One region of the Shewanella sp. DC2-4 genome, then DNA from elsewhere that is predicted to be linked to it. Evidence: riboswitches for the same ligand, from Rfam matches in the RefSeq annotation. Region 1 holds a riboswitch; the other holds the start of a gene.
What was found. Region 1 has a riboswitch for cobalamin ahead of HQQ92_RS02555 (TonB-dependent receptor). Riboswitches for the same ligand answer to the same signal wherever they lie in the genome.

Region 1 (6,182 bases):
CATGCCATTAGGATAAACATTGCCATCGACTAACTCATCGGTCACCCGCGCATATCGTCCACCCACAACGTAACTTAAAGTATGACTTAAAGGCACTGTAGCTTGTAGATAGGCGCTTTGCATTTGCTGCACATTACTGCGCGCCATAGTGTCAAAATCAGCCTTGCCACGGCTGATGTCTAAACCTGTGACTAGGTTTAGCTCGCCTTGACGCGTACTGTAATTCGCTAACGCTTTAGGGCTAAACATTAACAGTGAGCGTGTGTTATGGCTGTTCGCCCCCCAATTAAGAGAAGACACCAAGGTATCGCTATAATCTAAATCCGCCGCCAGCGCCCAGTTTTGATTAAGCTGATGCTGGTAACCCGTTCGCGCCGCAGTGGTCATCTCGTGGGCATACTCTACCTTATTTAATGAAGCACGGGGATCGTCTTTAAATTGCTTTTCAGTAAGCGAGCCCGGATTTTCACGATCGTTATCGTAGTAGCTGGTTTCAACAAAGAAGGAGTCTGTGGCTGTTTTATATTGAATGCGGCCAAGAATAGAGCCGGTTTCGTTGGCATTATGCTGGCGATAGTTGTCACCTTGGTTGTAACTACCGGTGAAAAAGTAACGCCAATCTTTGTTGATCGCGCCAGACACATCACCACGACCTTCATAGGTATCAAAACTACCGCCAGATAACTGCACGCTGCCGCCAGTATTTTCAGGGGACTTAGTGACAATATTAATCACCCCACCCACGGCTTGATCGCCATAAAGTACACCTGCACTACCCGATAAAATTTCAATACGATCCACTTGATTAAGCGGAATGGCATTAAGGCTAGGTGCGGCGATATCGATATTATTGAGACGACGACCATCAAGTAAAATCAGCGTGTTATTAACGGCAGTGCTGGCGCTAAAACCGCGCATCGCAAAGCTAGTTCCAATATTGTTATCCGAAATTTGAATACCGCTTTGACCACGTAAGACGTCGGTCAAATTAGTCGCGCCACTCATTTCAATCGCAGCGGCATCAATCACATTCACATTGGCGGCAATATTTAACGGGGTCTTATCAGAGCGGCCGATCACGACAAGATGCTCGTCGACTTTAGCTGTGCTGGTATCGTCAGCCGCCATAACGGGCGCGATAATTGAAAAACTGCAAAGGCTGCCGATCAGCAGCGCGATTTTTGTTGGATTTGTTCCCATTTTACCTTTAACTCCTGCAAGGAAAACGGGGCATTGACGCCACGATACCGTTAATTCAGTCGTAAATACTGACGGTGATTATCGCATTTTGAGATCTGCCCACCGAAATCTCAAAAACACCTTTAGGGCCGGTCTCCGGACTTAGGCTATGTTAATCCATTAAAGTTGGATTAACACGAGACTGACCTTTCACATTCTGACTTTCGGGTTCTGTCTTGAACACACCAATCAAACGCGGTCCTCTCTCACCTTTTACCGTTGCGGGGGCAGTGCCAGAATTTCACTGGCTTCCCGATTATCTCACGACGCTATCATCGCAAGCACCACAGAAGGTTGACTCAAAATTAGGTTCAAAGGGCGTACAACCTGTTAACGCCCAACAAGGCTCAGAGCATATCAGACCTGAGCGCGCGCATTATAGACGTCTATACGGATGAAAGTCCATCAATCTCAGATTAGCGAGAAAACTCACATGAGCTAGAAAACGCCATCCCAGTTTTTTGCCGCAGGTTTTGGTCTGTCTTGGCTCAAAATCGCCTGACGCTGCTCAGGAGTTTCGCATTGGGCAACGGGGGTAAAATCCAGCGGTTTAATCACTAACGAGTCAGCAGGTTGTACCGGCGACTTGTCGAACATGGGCAAATTCATCGACCAAGAGACCAGCTCCCCCTTTTCGCTGATGCCAACATAACCGTCATTTGCGCCATCTAACCAAGTGAGTCGCGGAATACGTGCAATCAACTTCTCCACATTTTCACGGTTGGCGCGATAACCAACAGGCACCACTTTGCCATCGGGACGCGTAAACACAAAGGAGGCAGGCCCTCGAGTAATGATGCTGCCTTCCTGCCAATATTTATCAAGAATCTCTTGGGCATAGTGAAACCCAAACATATGAGCGTAATCAGTATCGTCGGCCACTATTTGCGGCACGGCCTTATCCCGCAGTAATAAAAAGCCTGAGCCAATGCTAATAATCTCTTTTACCCCTGTGATATTGGTTTTTTTAATCCAATCGACACCACAGTTAATCCCATCGCCCCAAAAATGCGCATCCCCCGTAGGACTTAAAATCGCAAAGGCACAATTGTTTGCCGTCATACTCGCCACATCCTTTAAGGCGCTGCGGATCGAGTAAGCATCACTGCGCCAACCCCAACTCACCACAGTGCCGTCCTTTTTCAAGGCGGCATAGGTGTGTTGAAAATATTCGATCTTCGCTACATCCGTAAGCTGCGGGAGTAACTTTTTCATATTGGTCGACTCTTCAACCTGCCCCCAAATCACTGCACTGCCCTCTTTTTTGAGGGCGACAAAACTGCGTCCTCTGGCAAAGATATCGACAACATCAACTAATTGATCCTGCACATGTAAGCTATTGCCGCCGTAGGGGCCATAACCCCAAGTGTGTACCTTGCCATTAGCATCAAGGGCCGCAATGGCCTCTTGATTAGCGAACAACTTGGTAATATTGGTCATGCGGTTTTGCAGGGCTTTGTCGAGGCTCAATTTCCCCACATTACCCCAGTAAACCACAGTGCCATCTTGACGTAGCGCGGCAAACCCGTCCTTAACTGGGACGATTTGCTTAACTTGCTTAAGCTGCTCCGTCACCTCCCTGCTATCACCGCCAGCATAACTGTCGCCCCAAGTGATCACCTCACCGGATTTAGTTAACGCCGCAAAGGCCGAACTGTTGTTGACCACAGTCTCGACTGCGGGTAAATCACAGGGAATATGGCGATACTGTGGACTCGGATTTTCCTTAAGTTGGAGCAATTTGCCGTTATCAAACTGCAGCAATGACTCGTTATTACTTTCCAGAACGGCCATAGGTTGAGGATCGCTACAGCCAGAGATCTGCATGGCAACCATGCCCGCGAGTAAAGCCTTAGGCCAAGTGATTCGATAAGTGAGCATTACTTATTTCCTTGTATTTGCTTGGATATGTCATTCAATGTTGTGCAGCGGACAGAGCGAGAATGGATTTACCTAACATCGCCTAGTGTCAAAAATGGGCAGAATTCTAGCAGCTTGTTGATAAAAAGACGAAAATGCTCACAGTTTACTCTGCAAGTCCCCTCCACAGGCTAGCGCCTAACTGATGGCATGCTATTCTAAGCACTCATCACCGCTGTTTAAAGGAGTAACAGTATGACTCGCCCTATTATTCTGGATTGCGATCCCGGCCATGACGACGCTATTGCGCTCATTTTAGCTCTCGCCCATCCAGAGCTGGTTCCACTGGCCGTCACCACCAGCGCCGGTAACCAAACGCCGGATAAAACGCTCAATAATGCCCTGCGGATCTTAACCTTATTAAATCGCAGTGATATTCCTGTCGCTGGCGGCGCCGTCAAGCCATTAGCTCGTGAATTAATCATTGCCGACAATGTCCATGGTGAAACCGGACTCGACGGCCCTGCATTGCCTAATCCAAGTTTTAGTCCTCAAGCCATTACCGCAGTTGAATTAATGGCGCAGCAAATTCGCCAAAGTCATCAGCCAGTAACCTTAATTCCCACAGGGCCGCTGACTAACATCGCCCTTTTACTGGCGAGTCATAGCGAGTTACACGATAAAATTGAGCGCATAGTGCTAATGGGCGGCGCAGCCGGTGTCGGTAATTGGACCCCAGCCGCCGAATTTAATATTTTTGTCGACCCCGAAGCCGCCGATATTGTCTTTAAATCCGGAATTCCCATTACCATGTGCGGCCTCGATGTAACTCATCAAGCGCAGATTATGGACGAAGATATCGAACGCATTCGCGCGATTCAAAATCCAATTGCTCAGTGCGTCGCCGAATTATTGGATTTCTTTATGATTTACCACAGAGATCCTAAATGGGGCTTTATTGGTGCGCCATTGCACGACCCCTGCACGATCGCTTGGTTGCTTAAACCTGAGCTATTTGAGGCGCAAGATTGCTGGGTAAGCATTGAAACCCAAAGTGAGTTGACCTTAGGCATGACAGTGGTCGATCGCTATCAGCTAACAGGTAAAGCCGCCAATGCGACTGTGCTGTTTGGGCTCGATAGGCAAGGCTTTGTCAATTTACTGGTAGACAGTTTACGCGTCTATGATGCAACTTATCTCAATCGCAGATAAAAATGACAGTGAGTCTTCTATGAGCCAGATACTCGTTATCGGCAGTGCAAATGCCGACCATGTGATGAAATTTGAGTACCTGCCCGCTGCAGGGCAAACCTTAATGAGCCGAGATTACCGCCTCGAACAGGGCGGCAAAGGGGCCAATCAAGCCGTCGCCTGCGCGCGCTTAGCCAAATCAGGTTCACGCACTGATTTTATCTGCCATCTCGGCCAAGACAGTATCGGCGATGATATGCGTCAAAGCTGGATGAAAGATGGCATCAGCACGGAAGGGATCCGCCAAATAGCCGGACTGAGCACAGGCACTGCCATGATTTTTATCGGTGATAACGGTGAGAATACGATTGGCGTTGCCGCAGGTGCTAACGCCAGCCTTTCACCCGATGACTTAGAAGCTCATTACGCCCTGTTTGCTAATGCGGAGTACTTGTTAGCACAATTGGAAACGCCCGCTGCCACAGTGGCAAAGGCGCTGCAAATAGCCAAGAATCTTGGCGTGACGACTGTACTAAATCCTGCTCCAGCGACGGCACTTGGCCAAGATGTACTCAAGTGGGTAGATATTATTACCCCCAATGAAACCGAAGCAGAAGCCTTAACGGGAGTTGAGATCAACCATCTTGATGATGCACACATGGCAGCGCAACTTCTCCACCAGCAGGGAGTAAAGATTGTGGTCATAACCTTAGGTAGCCGTGGCGCATATATCAGCAGCCCAGGTTTTAATGGGCTAATACCTGCGTTTGAAGTGCAGGCCATAGACACAGTCGCCGCAGGGGATACCTTCAATGGCGCCTTAGTTGTGGGCTTAAGCGAGGGCATGTCGATTGCTGCAGCCGTGGGATTTGCCAATGCAGCCAGTGCCATTACTGTCACTCGCCCAGGTGCACAACGTGCGATTCCCTATCGACAGGAGCTTTCGTACTAAAAACGTAAGAAGTTCTGAAATAGACGCCCTGCGTTATAAAAAATTACAACTTATAAATCAAACACATAAATAATAGTTCCTGAGTACTTAGTTCACTAAAGCTAAGTACTCACCTATGTTTACCGCTAACAATTTTGCCGCCAATAACAATGTAAGCTTTCAACCTAAAGTTGCATATACATAATTTACACGCTGATTTCATTCCCATTTAATGAAGATTGCTTATGCTGGCAGGTGCATGTCCGAGTCAAAACGGCTCGGCTACCCTTGTTCAAATAAGGAAGTACCAGATGAAAGCAAAAAGCACAGCTTTACGTAACGTGACCAGCACTAGCCTAATCGGCCTAGGATTATTATTCGCTAGCCAAGCGAGTGCCAACGAATGTGAACTGAAAATTGCCGCCACTGATGCAATGCAATTTGACACTAAAGAGCTGTCAGTACCTGCAAGCTGTAAAGAAGTGACCTTAACCTTAACCCACTCAGGCACTTTGCCAAAAGCAGCCATGGGCCATAACTGGGTATTAACTAAGGCAGCCGATATGTCAGCAGTAGCAACTGAAGGCATGAGTGCAGGTCCTGATGCAGCCTATGTCAAAGCGGGTGATACGCGCGTTATCGCACACACAGATTTAGTGGGCGGTGGCGAATCAACGTCTATCACCTTTAGCACTGCCGGTATGAGCGCTACCGAAGCCTACCAATTCTTCTGCAGTTTCCCAGGTCACTGGGCGATTATGCAAGGCAGTTTCAAGTTAAAAGCTTAAAGGAATGGCCTAGCCTCACCTTAAGTTAGTCAATAAAAAAGCGGATCTTAGGATCCGCTTTTACATTTCAGCCATTGCATTTAGCCGCACTAATCCATCATGGTCTTGGTTGGATGACTAATGGAGCAAAACTCGTCATCGCATTACCGTTAGCGCCGTTCAAGTTAGGATAT
Region 2 (6,182 bases), 160 kb from region 1:
TGACTGAGACATCCACACTCCACTTTGTAATCTACATTAAATAACCACAACGCATCCCGCGTCTATGACGAACATGTCCAATTGTGCATTTCCAATCGCGGGTGGGATATCAACAGAAATACTGATTATCCCGTCAGTCGGCACTTACGACATGACTCTAGGATGACGACTTAACTCTGGGTTTACGTCCTGACTAGGTGCCTACGGCATGACCTTGTATTTACGGCATGACTCTACGCTTACGCAAAATCAGCAAAAAGAACATGCTACCTATGGCGGCCGTGATAATACCCACGGGCAACTCTTGATTACCCAATAAACAGCGCGCTAATACATCAATCCACACCATAAATAATCCGCCCACCAGCGCCGTTAATAAAATCGGCTGACGACCGGGAAACAGCATGCGCACTGTGTGGGGGATCATTAACCCGACAAAACCGATACCGCCACAGGTAGCCACCAAAATAGCGGTAATCAAGGAGCAGAGCAGCAACATATTGAGCCGCAGCTTAGGCACATTCACCCCTAAGGTATGCGCCGTTTCATCCCCCGCCTGCAACGCCATGATCTGCCGTTTCATGCCTAAAATAATGAATAAACTCGCACCAATCACCAGTGTCGGCAGTACTAACAAGGACCAACTGGCCTTTGCAAAACTGCCTAAACTCCAAAACAGCACAGAGGCTGTCGCCTGCGGACTGGCGAAATACAGCAGCAGACTCGTTAATGCGCCGAACATAAAGGAGGTCGCCACACCAGAGAGCAGCATGCGCTCCACTTGACTATTAAGCCCTAAGCCTGACAAAGCAAGCACTATCAACACCGACAAACTCGCACCAATAAAAGCGCCCAAGGGCAAGCTAAACCAAAGTAATCCAGACAAGGCACCCGAACCGCTAAAAAGCCCAGAATGTACCGCCATGCCCGCATTATCAAAAAATCCAGAGCCAGTGAATAAGGTCAACATCACCACAGCGCCAAAGGACGCGCCAGAACTAATGCCAAACAAATAGGGATCGGCGAGCGGATTGCGAGTCACGGTTTGCAACACACTGCCCGCCAGTGACAAACCCGCACCCGCCACAAAAGCCAGTAAAATGCGCGGTAGCCTGAGCTCCATCACAATGCGCTCAGTCATGCCATTGGCTTGAGTGAGGTTCGTCGCCTTATTGATAAACACTTGAATAACATCCGTAAAACTGATGTTTGCCGCACCAAAACTCGTTGCGGCAATAGGCGTTATCAAAGTGATGATACCTAATACGAGCAGCATCAGTTGTTGTCTCGTCAACGGTGTCACGATACGCCCCAAATATGAGATGAAATATTGTTTACCCCCCTGAGTCATCCACCTTCGCCTCGCTCGTTCAGGCCATGATCTACATGGTGGTAACCATAAAAATAGCTGATTAAGGGCTTTTTATGTTGTGGATGGGGCGATACCTGAGCACACACGCCAAACACATCGCCAATTCGCGCCTCGGTTAATACTTCGGTTGGCGTCCCCATAGCGCTGACTTCCCCGTTATGGATCAACAACAAACTGTCGCACAGGGCACTGGCTAAATTAAGATCATGAATAGAGGCAATCACGCTGATGCCAAGACTACGCACCAATTCGAGGATTTGAATTTGATAGCGCACATCGAGGTGGTTAGTTGGCTCATCGAGGATTAAAAGCTGCGGCTGCTGCACTATGGCGCGGGCAATCAAGGCGCGTTGCTTTTCACCGCCGGATAAGTGTTCATATTGTTGGTGCATCTTATGGCTCAAGCCGACTTTCTCTAAAGCCTTAGCAATACGTTCAATATCACAGCTCGAATTGGTATCGAACATGCCCTTGTGGGGCGTTAAGCCCATGCTGACCAATTGCTCTGTGGTGAGGTCAAAATAGTGCGGTGTATCCTGCTGCACTACGGCGACGCGACAGGCAAACGCCTTGGGCGACAAGCGCTCAATATCTTGATCAAAAAGGGTAATTTTGCCCTGAGTCGGGCGAACAAACCGATACAAACAGCGCAATAAGCTAGACTTGCCCGCACCGTTAGGGCCAATCAGCCCCAGCATCTGCCCCGTTGGCAGCGTAAAGTTAATATCGGAAAGTATGGTTTTGCCATCGATACACCAGCTCAACTGGCTCACATTGAGCGCGACTGACGGGCTCAATGACGGGTTAGTGTCATTCACGGGGCTGTTAGTTTGGATTGCGGAAAGTTTCACCTAAGCGGCGCTCCTATCGAGTCCAAACCTGTATAAAAAAAGGTTGTGCACATTGTCATCTGCTCCCTCGAGTCACCCGCTCGAGAACTAAGGCTGCACGCAGCGATAACAGAAATAGGCAGGTCTCCTGACTTGTAGAAAAGAAGGAGCTAGGCTCTAGAATCTAGGTGCTTCTTTAAACTACTCACAGTTGCGGGCACAGTTCGGGCTGACTGACGAGCAGCTCCCCGATTCCCTATTATGTTTGGGTTGATATGCTCTTTGTTAACAACGCCACTGTGAATTAAAACAACGGAGCGATTCGAACAAAGAGAGTCTATTCCCAACACCTATTTCTGCGACGTTATCACTCATTGCGCATGTAATACGCTATCTCGTTCAAACGTCAGGGAAAAGCATTATCCTACATCTATCCCATTAGGCAATGCTGTTTAAATCAGAATATTTTCATATCAGCTTATTCTCGCCAAACGATCACGCCTACACCATAGCGCCTAGGTCGTGAAATAAGGCCTCAACACCTGCGCCCACTCGGCCAATCTAAACGCCAATAGCAGGCACCCTGTTCATCTTGCAGCACATTAATCCTCACCACGGCCGCCACGGGTAAATCGAGTTGACTATAAAACCCCACCGCCCGTTCAACCCCTAAGGCACGCGCCATTAAGTGACGGATCACCCCGCCGTGGGTCACGACCCAGACTTGAGTGGCAGGCATATTATCAGCGGTTTCATTAATGGCACTGTTTTCATTACCCATTTTATGTGAGTCAAGGGTCAATCGTTCAAACTCGGCGGCGAGTATCTGGTCAATCGTCCCATTCACCCGCGACTCAAAACTTGCCATAGTTTCACCATTAGGCGGCGGAGTTTGCCAAGGGTTTTGCCAATACGCCGCTAAGCGTTCGCCCTCTTGTTGATACAGTTCATCGAGCCGGCAACCGTCCCAATCACCAAAATCAATTTCCTGTAAACCCGACAAAAACTGCGCCTGTAATGGCCTTGACTCAGATATCAGTGCCGCCGTCGAATGCAGCTCGGCGGCAAAAGCGTGGGCAAAATCGGCGCAGCGGCGTGAAGTCGAGCTATAGATCGCGCTACACACGCTGGCCTGTGACTCAACTGCTGCCGACATTTGTTGCCAACCCTTTTTGCTTAAAGGCACATCCACACGACCCCGTAAAATAGCGCCGCCTTCACACTCACCGTGGCGCAACAATAACAATCGAACTTGTTTCATATATGCCTTTTTAGTTAGGGACTAGATGCTAGGAACTCAAGCCGAGGGCCTAAATTCTTGATTCTCGATTCTCGCTCCTAATGCCTTTGACTTTCATCTTGCCCTGACAATCATAAGTCGCGTATTATGGACGTCTATACGTTTAAATGTCCAAAACAAATTTTTAAGAACAAGTATTCAAAAAATGTCGGCTGACGACAATAAAATGCAATTAGCATAACAATGGTCGATTTTTGGACTTAACTTAGCTGTATTTAAGGTAATTATTTATGACGATACCCTCAACCAAAGCCAGCCAAATATTAGCAGACATTCGCAAACAGCTTGCAGAGCGCATTCTGATCTTAGACGGTGCCATGGGCACTATGATCCAAGGCTACAAGCTGGAAGAAGAGGACTATCGCAGCGAACGTTTTAAAGATTGGCATACAGATGTCAAAGGTAACAACGACCTCTTGGTCTTGTCGCAACCCCACATCATCAAACAAATTCACACCGACTACTTAAAGGCCGGTGCCGACATCATTGAAACCAACACCTTTAACGCCACCACCATCGCCATGGCCGACTACGACATGCAGTCGCTGTCCGCCGAAATTAACTTAGTCGGCGCGCGCCTCGCCCGTGAAGCCTGTGATGAAGCCTTTGCTGCCACAGGCATTCCACGCTACGTCGCCGGTGTGTTAGGCCCCACTAACCGTACGTGTTCGATTAGCCCTGATGTGAACGACCCAGGCTACCGCAACGTCAGCTTCGATGAGTTAGTGACTGCTTACAAAGAATCTACTAAGGCGCTGATTGAAGGCGGCGCGGATATCATTATGGTCGAGACCATATTCGATACCTTAAACGCCAAAGCCGCGCTATTTGCGATTGAATCCGTATTCGATGACTTATTCGGTCAGCATTCTAAAGACAGATTGCCGATCATGATTTCGGGCACCATTACCGATGCCTCTGGCCGCACACTGACTGGCCAAACGACCGAAGCCTTTTACAATTCCCTTCGCCATATCAAGCCCTTATCTATCGGTTTAAACTGTGCACTTGGGCCAAAAGAATTGCGCCCCTATGTGGAAGAATTATCCCGCATCAGTGAGTGTTATGTGTCGGCGCATCCGAATGCAGGCCTGCCGAACGAGTTTGGCGGTTACGATGAAACCCCAGAGGACATGGCGAACGTGATCGAAGATTGGGCGCGCGAAGGCATGCTCAATATTATCGGGGGTTGCTGTGGTAGTACGCCTGAACATATCCGCGTGATCCGCGAAGCGGTGAGCCGTCACGATCCACGTATTTTGCCAGACATTCCGGTAGCTTGCCGCTTAGCCGGTTTGGAACCACTGACTATCGACGCCCAATCCCTGTTCGTTAACGTGGGTGAGCGCACCAACGTCACAGGCTCGGCTAAGTTTTTAAAGCTGATCAAAGAAGGCAAGTTTGAGCAAGCGCTTGATGTGGCTCGCGAGCAGGTCGAAAGCGGCGCACAGATCATCGACATCAACATGGACGAAGGCATGCTCGATGGCGCCGAGATCATGCACAAGTTTTTAAACTTGATTGCCTCTGAGCCCGACATCAGCCGCGTACCTATTATGATCGACTCCTCTAAATGGGAAGTGATCGAAGCTGGCCTCAAATGTATTCAAGGCAAGGGCATAGTTAACTCTATTTCCCTCAAAGAAGGCGAAGCCAAGTTTATCGAGCAAGCCACCTTAGTGAAACGCTACGGCGCGGCGGCCATTATCATGGCATTCGACGAGCAAGGTCAGGCCGACACTAAGGCGCGTAAAATCGAAATCTGTACCCGCGCCTATCGGGTGTTGGTCGATAAGGTCGGCTTTCCGCCCGAAGACATCATCTTCGACCCGAATATTTTCGCCATCGCCACAGGTATCGATGAACACGACAACTATGCCGTCGATTTTATTGATGCCATTAAAGCGATTAAAACCACCCTGCCCCACGCAATGATTTCGGGCGGCGTGTCGAACGTGTCGTTCTCATTCCGCGGTAACAACCCAGTGCGCGAAGCAATTCACGCCGTTTTCCTGTACCACGCCATCAAAGTCGGCATGGATATGGGCATTGTCAACGCGGGCCAGTTAGCCATTTACGACGATATCGATCCTGAGCTTAAAGTGCGCGTCGAAAACGTAGTGCTTAACTTGCCCTGCCCAGTTGAAGGCTCAAGCAATACCGAGCAGTTACTTGAAATTGCAGAGAAATTCCGCGGTGATGGCGCGCAGGTGGGTAAAAAAGAAGATTTAGAATGGCGCAGCTGGCCGGTGAGCCAACGCTTATCCCATGCGCTAGTGAAAGGCATTACCGAATTTATTGATGAAGATACCGAAGCCGCTCGCCAAGAAGCGAAACGTCCACTGGATGTGATTGAAGGCGCCTTGATGGACGGCATGAACGTGGTCGGCGACTTGTTCGGCTCAGGCAAGATGTTCCTGCCGCAGGTGGTGAAATCGGCGCGGGTGATGAAAAAAGCCGTGGCTTACTTAAACCCCTATATCGAGCTTGAAAAGGTCGAAGGCCAATCTAATGGCAAGATTTTGATGGTGACGGTAAAAGGCGACGTGCACGATATCGGCAAAAATATCGTCGGCGTAGTGCTCGCCTGTAACGGTTTTGAGGTATTCGATTTAGGTGTGATGGTCTCGGTGGAGCGAATTCTCGACGCCGTGAAAGAACACAATATCGATATCATCGG

Region 2: it holds a riboswitch for cobalamin, as region 1 does, so the genes downstream of both, HQQ92_RS03160 (ABC transporter ATP-binding protein) here and HQQ92_RS02555 (TonB-dependent receptor) in region 1, are expected to answer to the same signal.

Annotation. Positions count from the first base shown of each region.
Region 1 covers NZ_JABRVR010000002.1:423,963-430,144, reverse strand. The annotation lists gene HQQ92_RS02555 (TonB-dependent receptor) at 1-1,200, opposite strand, end outside; cobalamin riboswitch at 1,309-1,543, opposite strand; gene HQQ92_RS02550 (hypothetical protein) at 1,678-3,120, opposite strand; gene rihA (pyrimidine-specific ribonucleoside hydrolase RihA) at 3,355-4,311, shown strand; gene rbsK (ribokinase) at 4,331-5,242, shown strand; gene azu (azurin) at 5,533-6,009, shown strand; gene HQQ92_RS02530 (DUF3103 domain-containing protein) at 6,107-6,182, opposite strand, start outside.
Region 2 covers NZ_JABRVR010000002.1:582,052-588,233, reverse strand. The annotation lists gene cobT (nicotinate-nucleotide--dimethylbenzimidazole phosphoribosyltransferase) at 1-12, opposite strand, end outside; gene HQQ92_RS03165 (iron ABC transporter permease) at 221-1,351, opposite strand; gene HQQ92_RS03160 (ABC transporter ATP-binding protein) at 1,348-2,223, opposite strand; cobalamin riboswitch at 2,323-2,516, opposite strand; gene HQQ92_RS03155 (histidine phosphatase family protein) at 2,738-3,463, opposite strand; gene metH (methionine synthase) at 3,733-6,182, shown strand, end outside.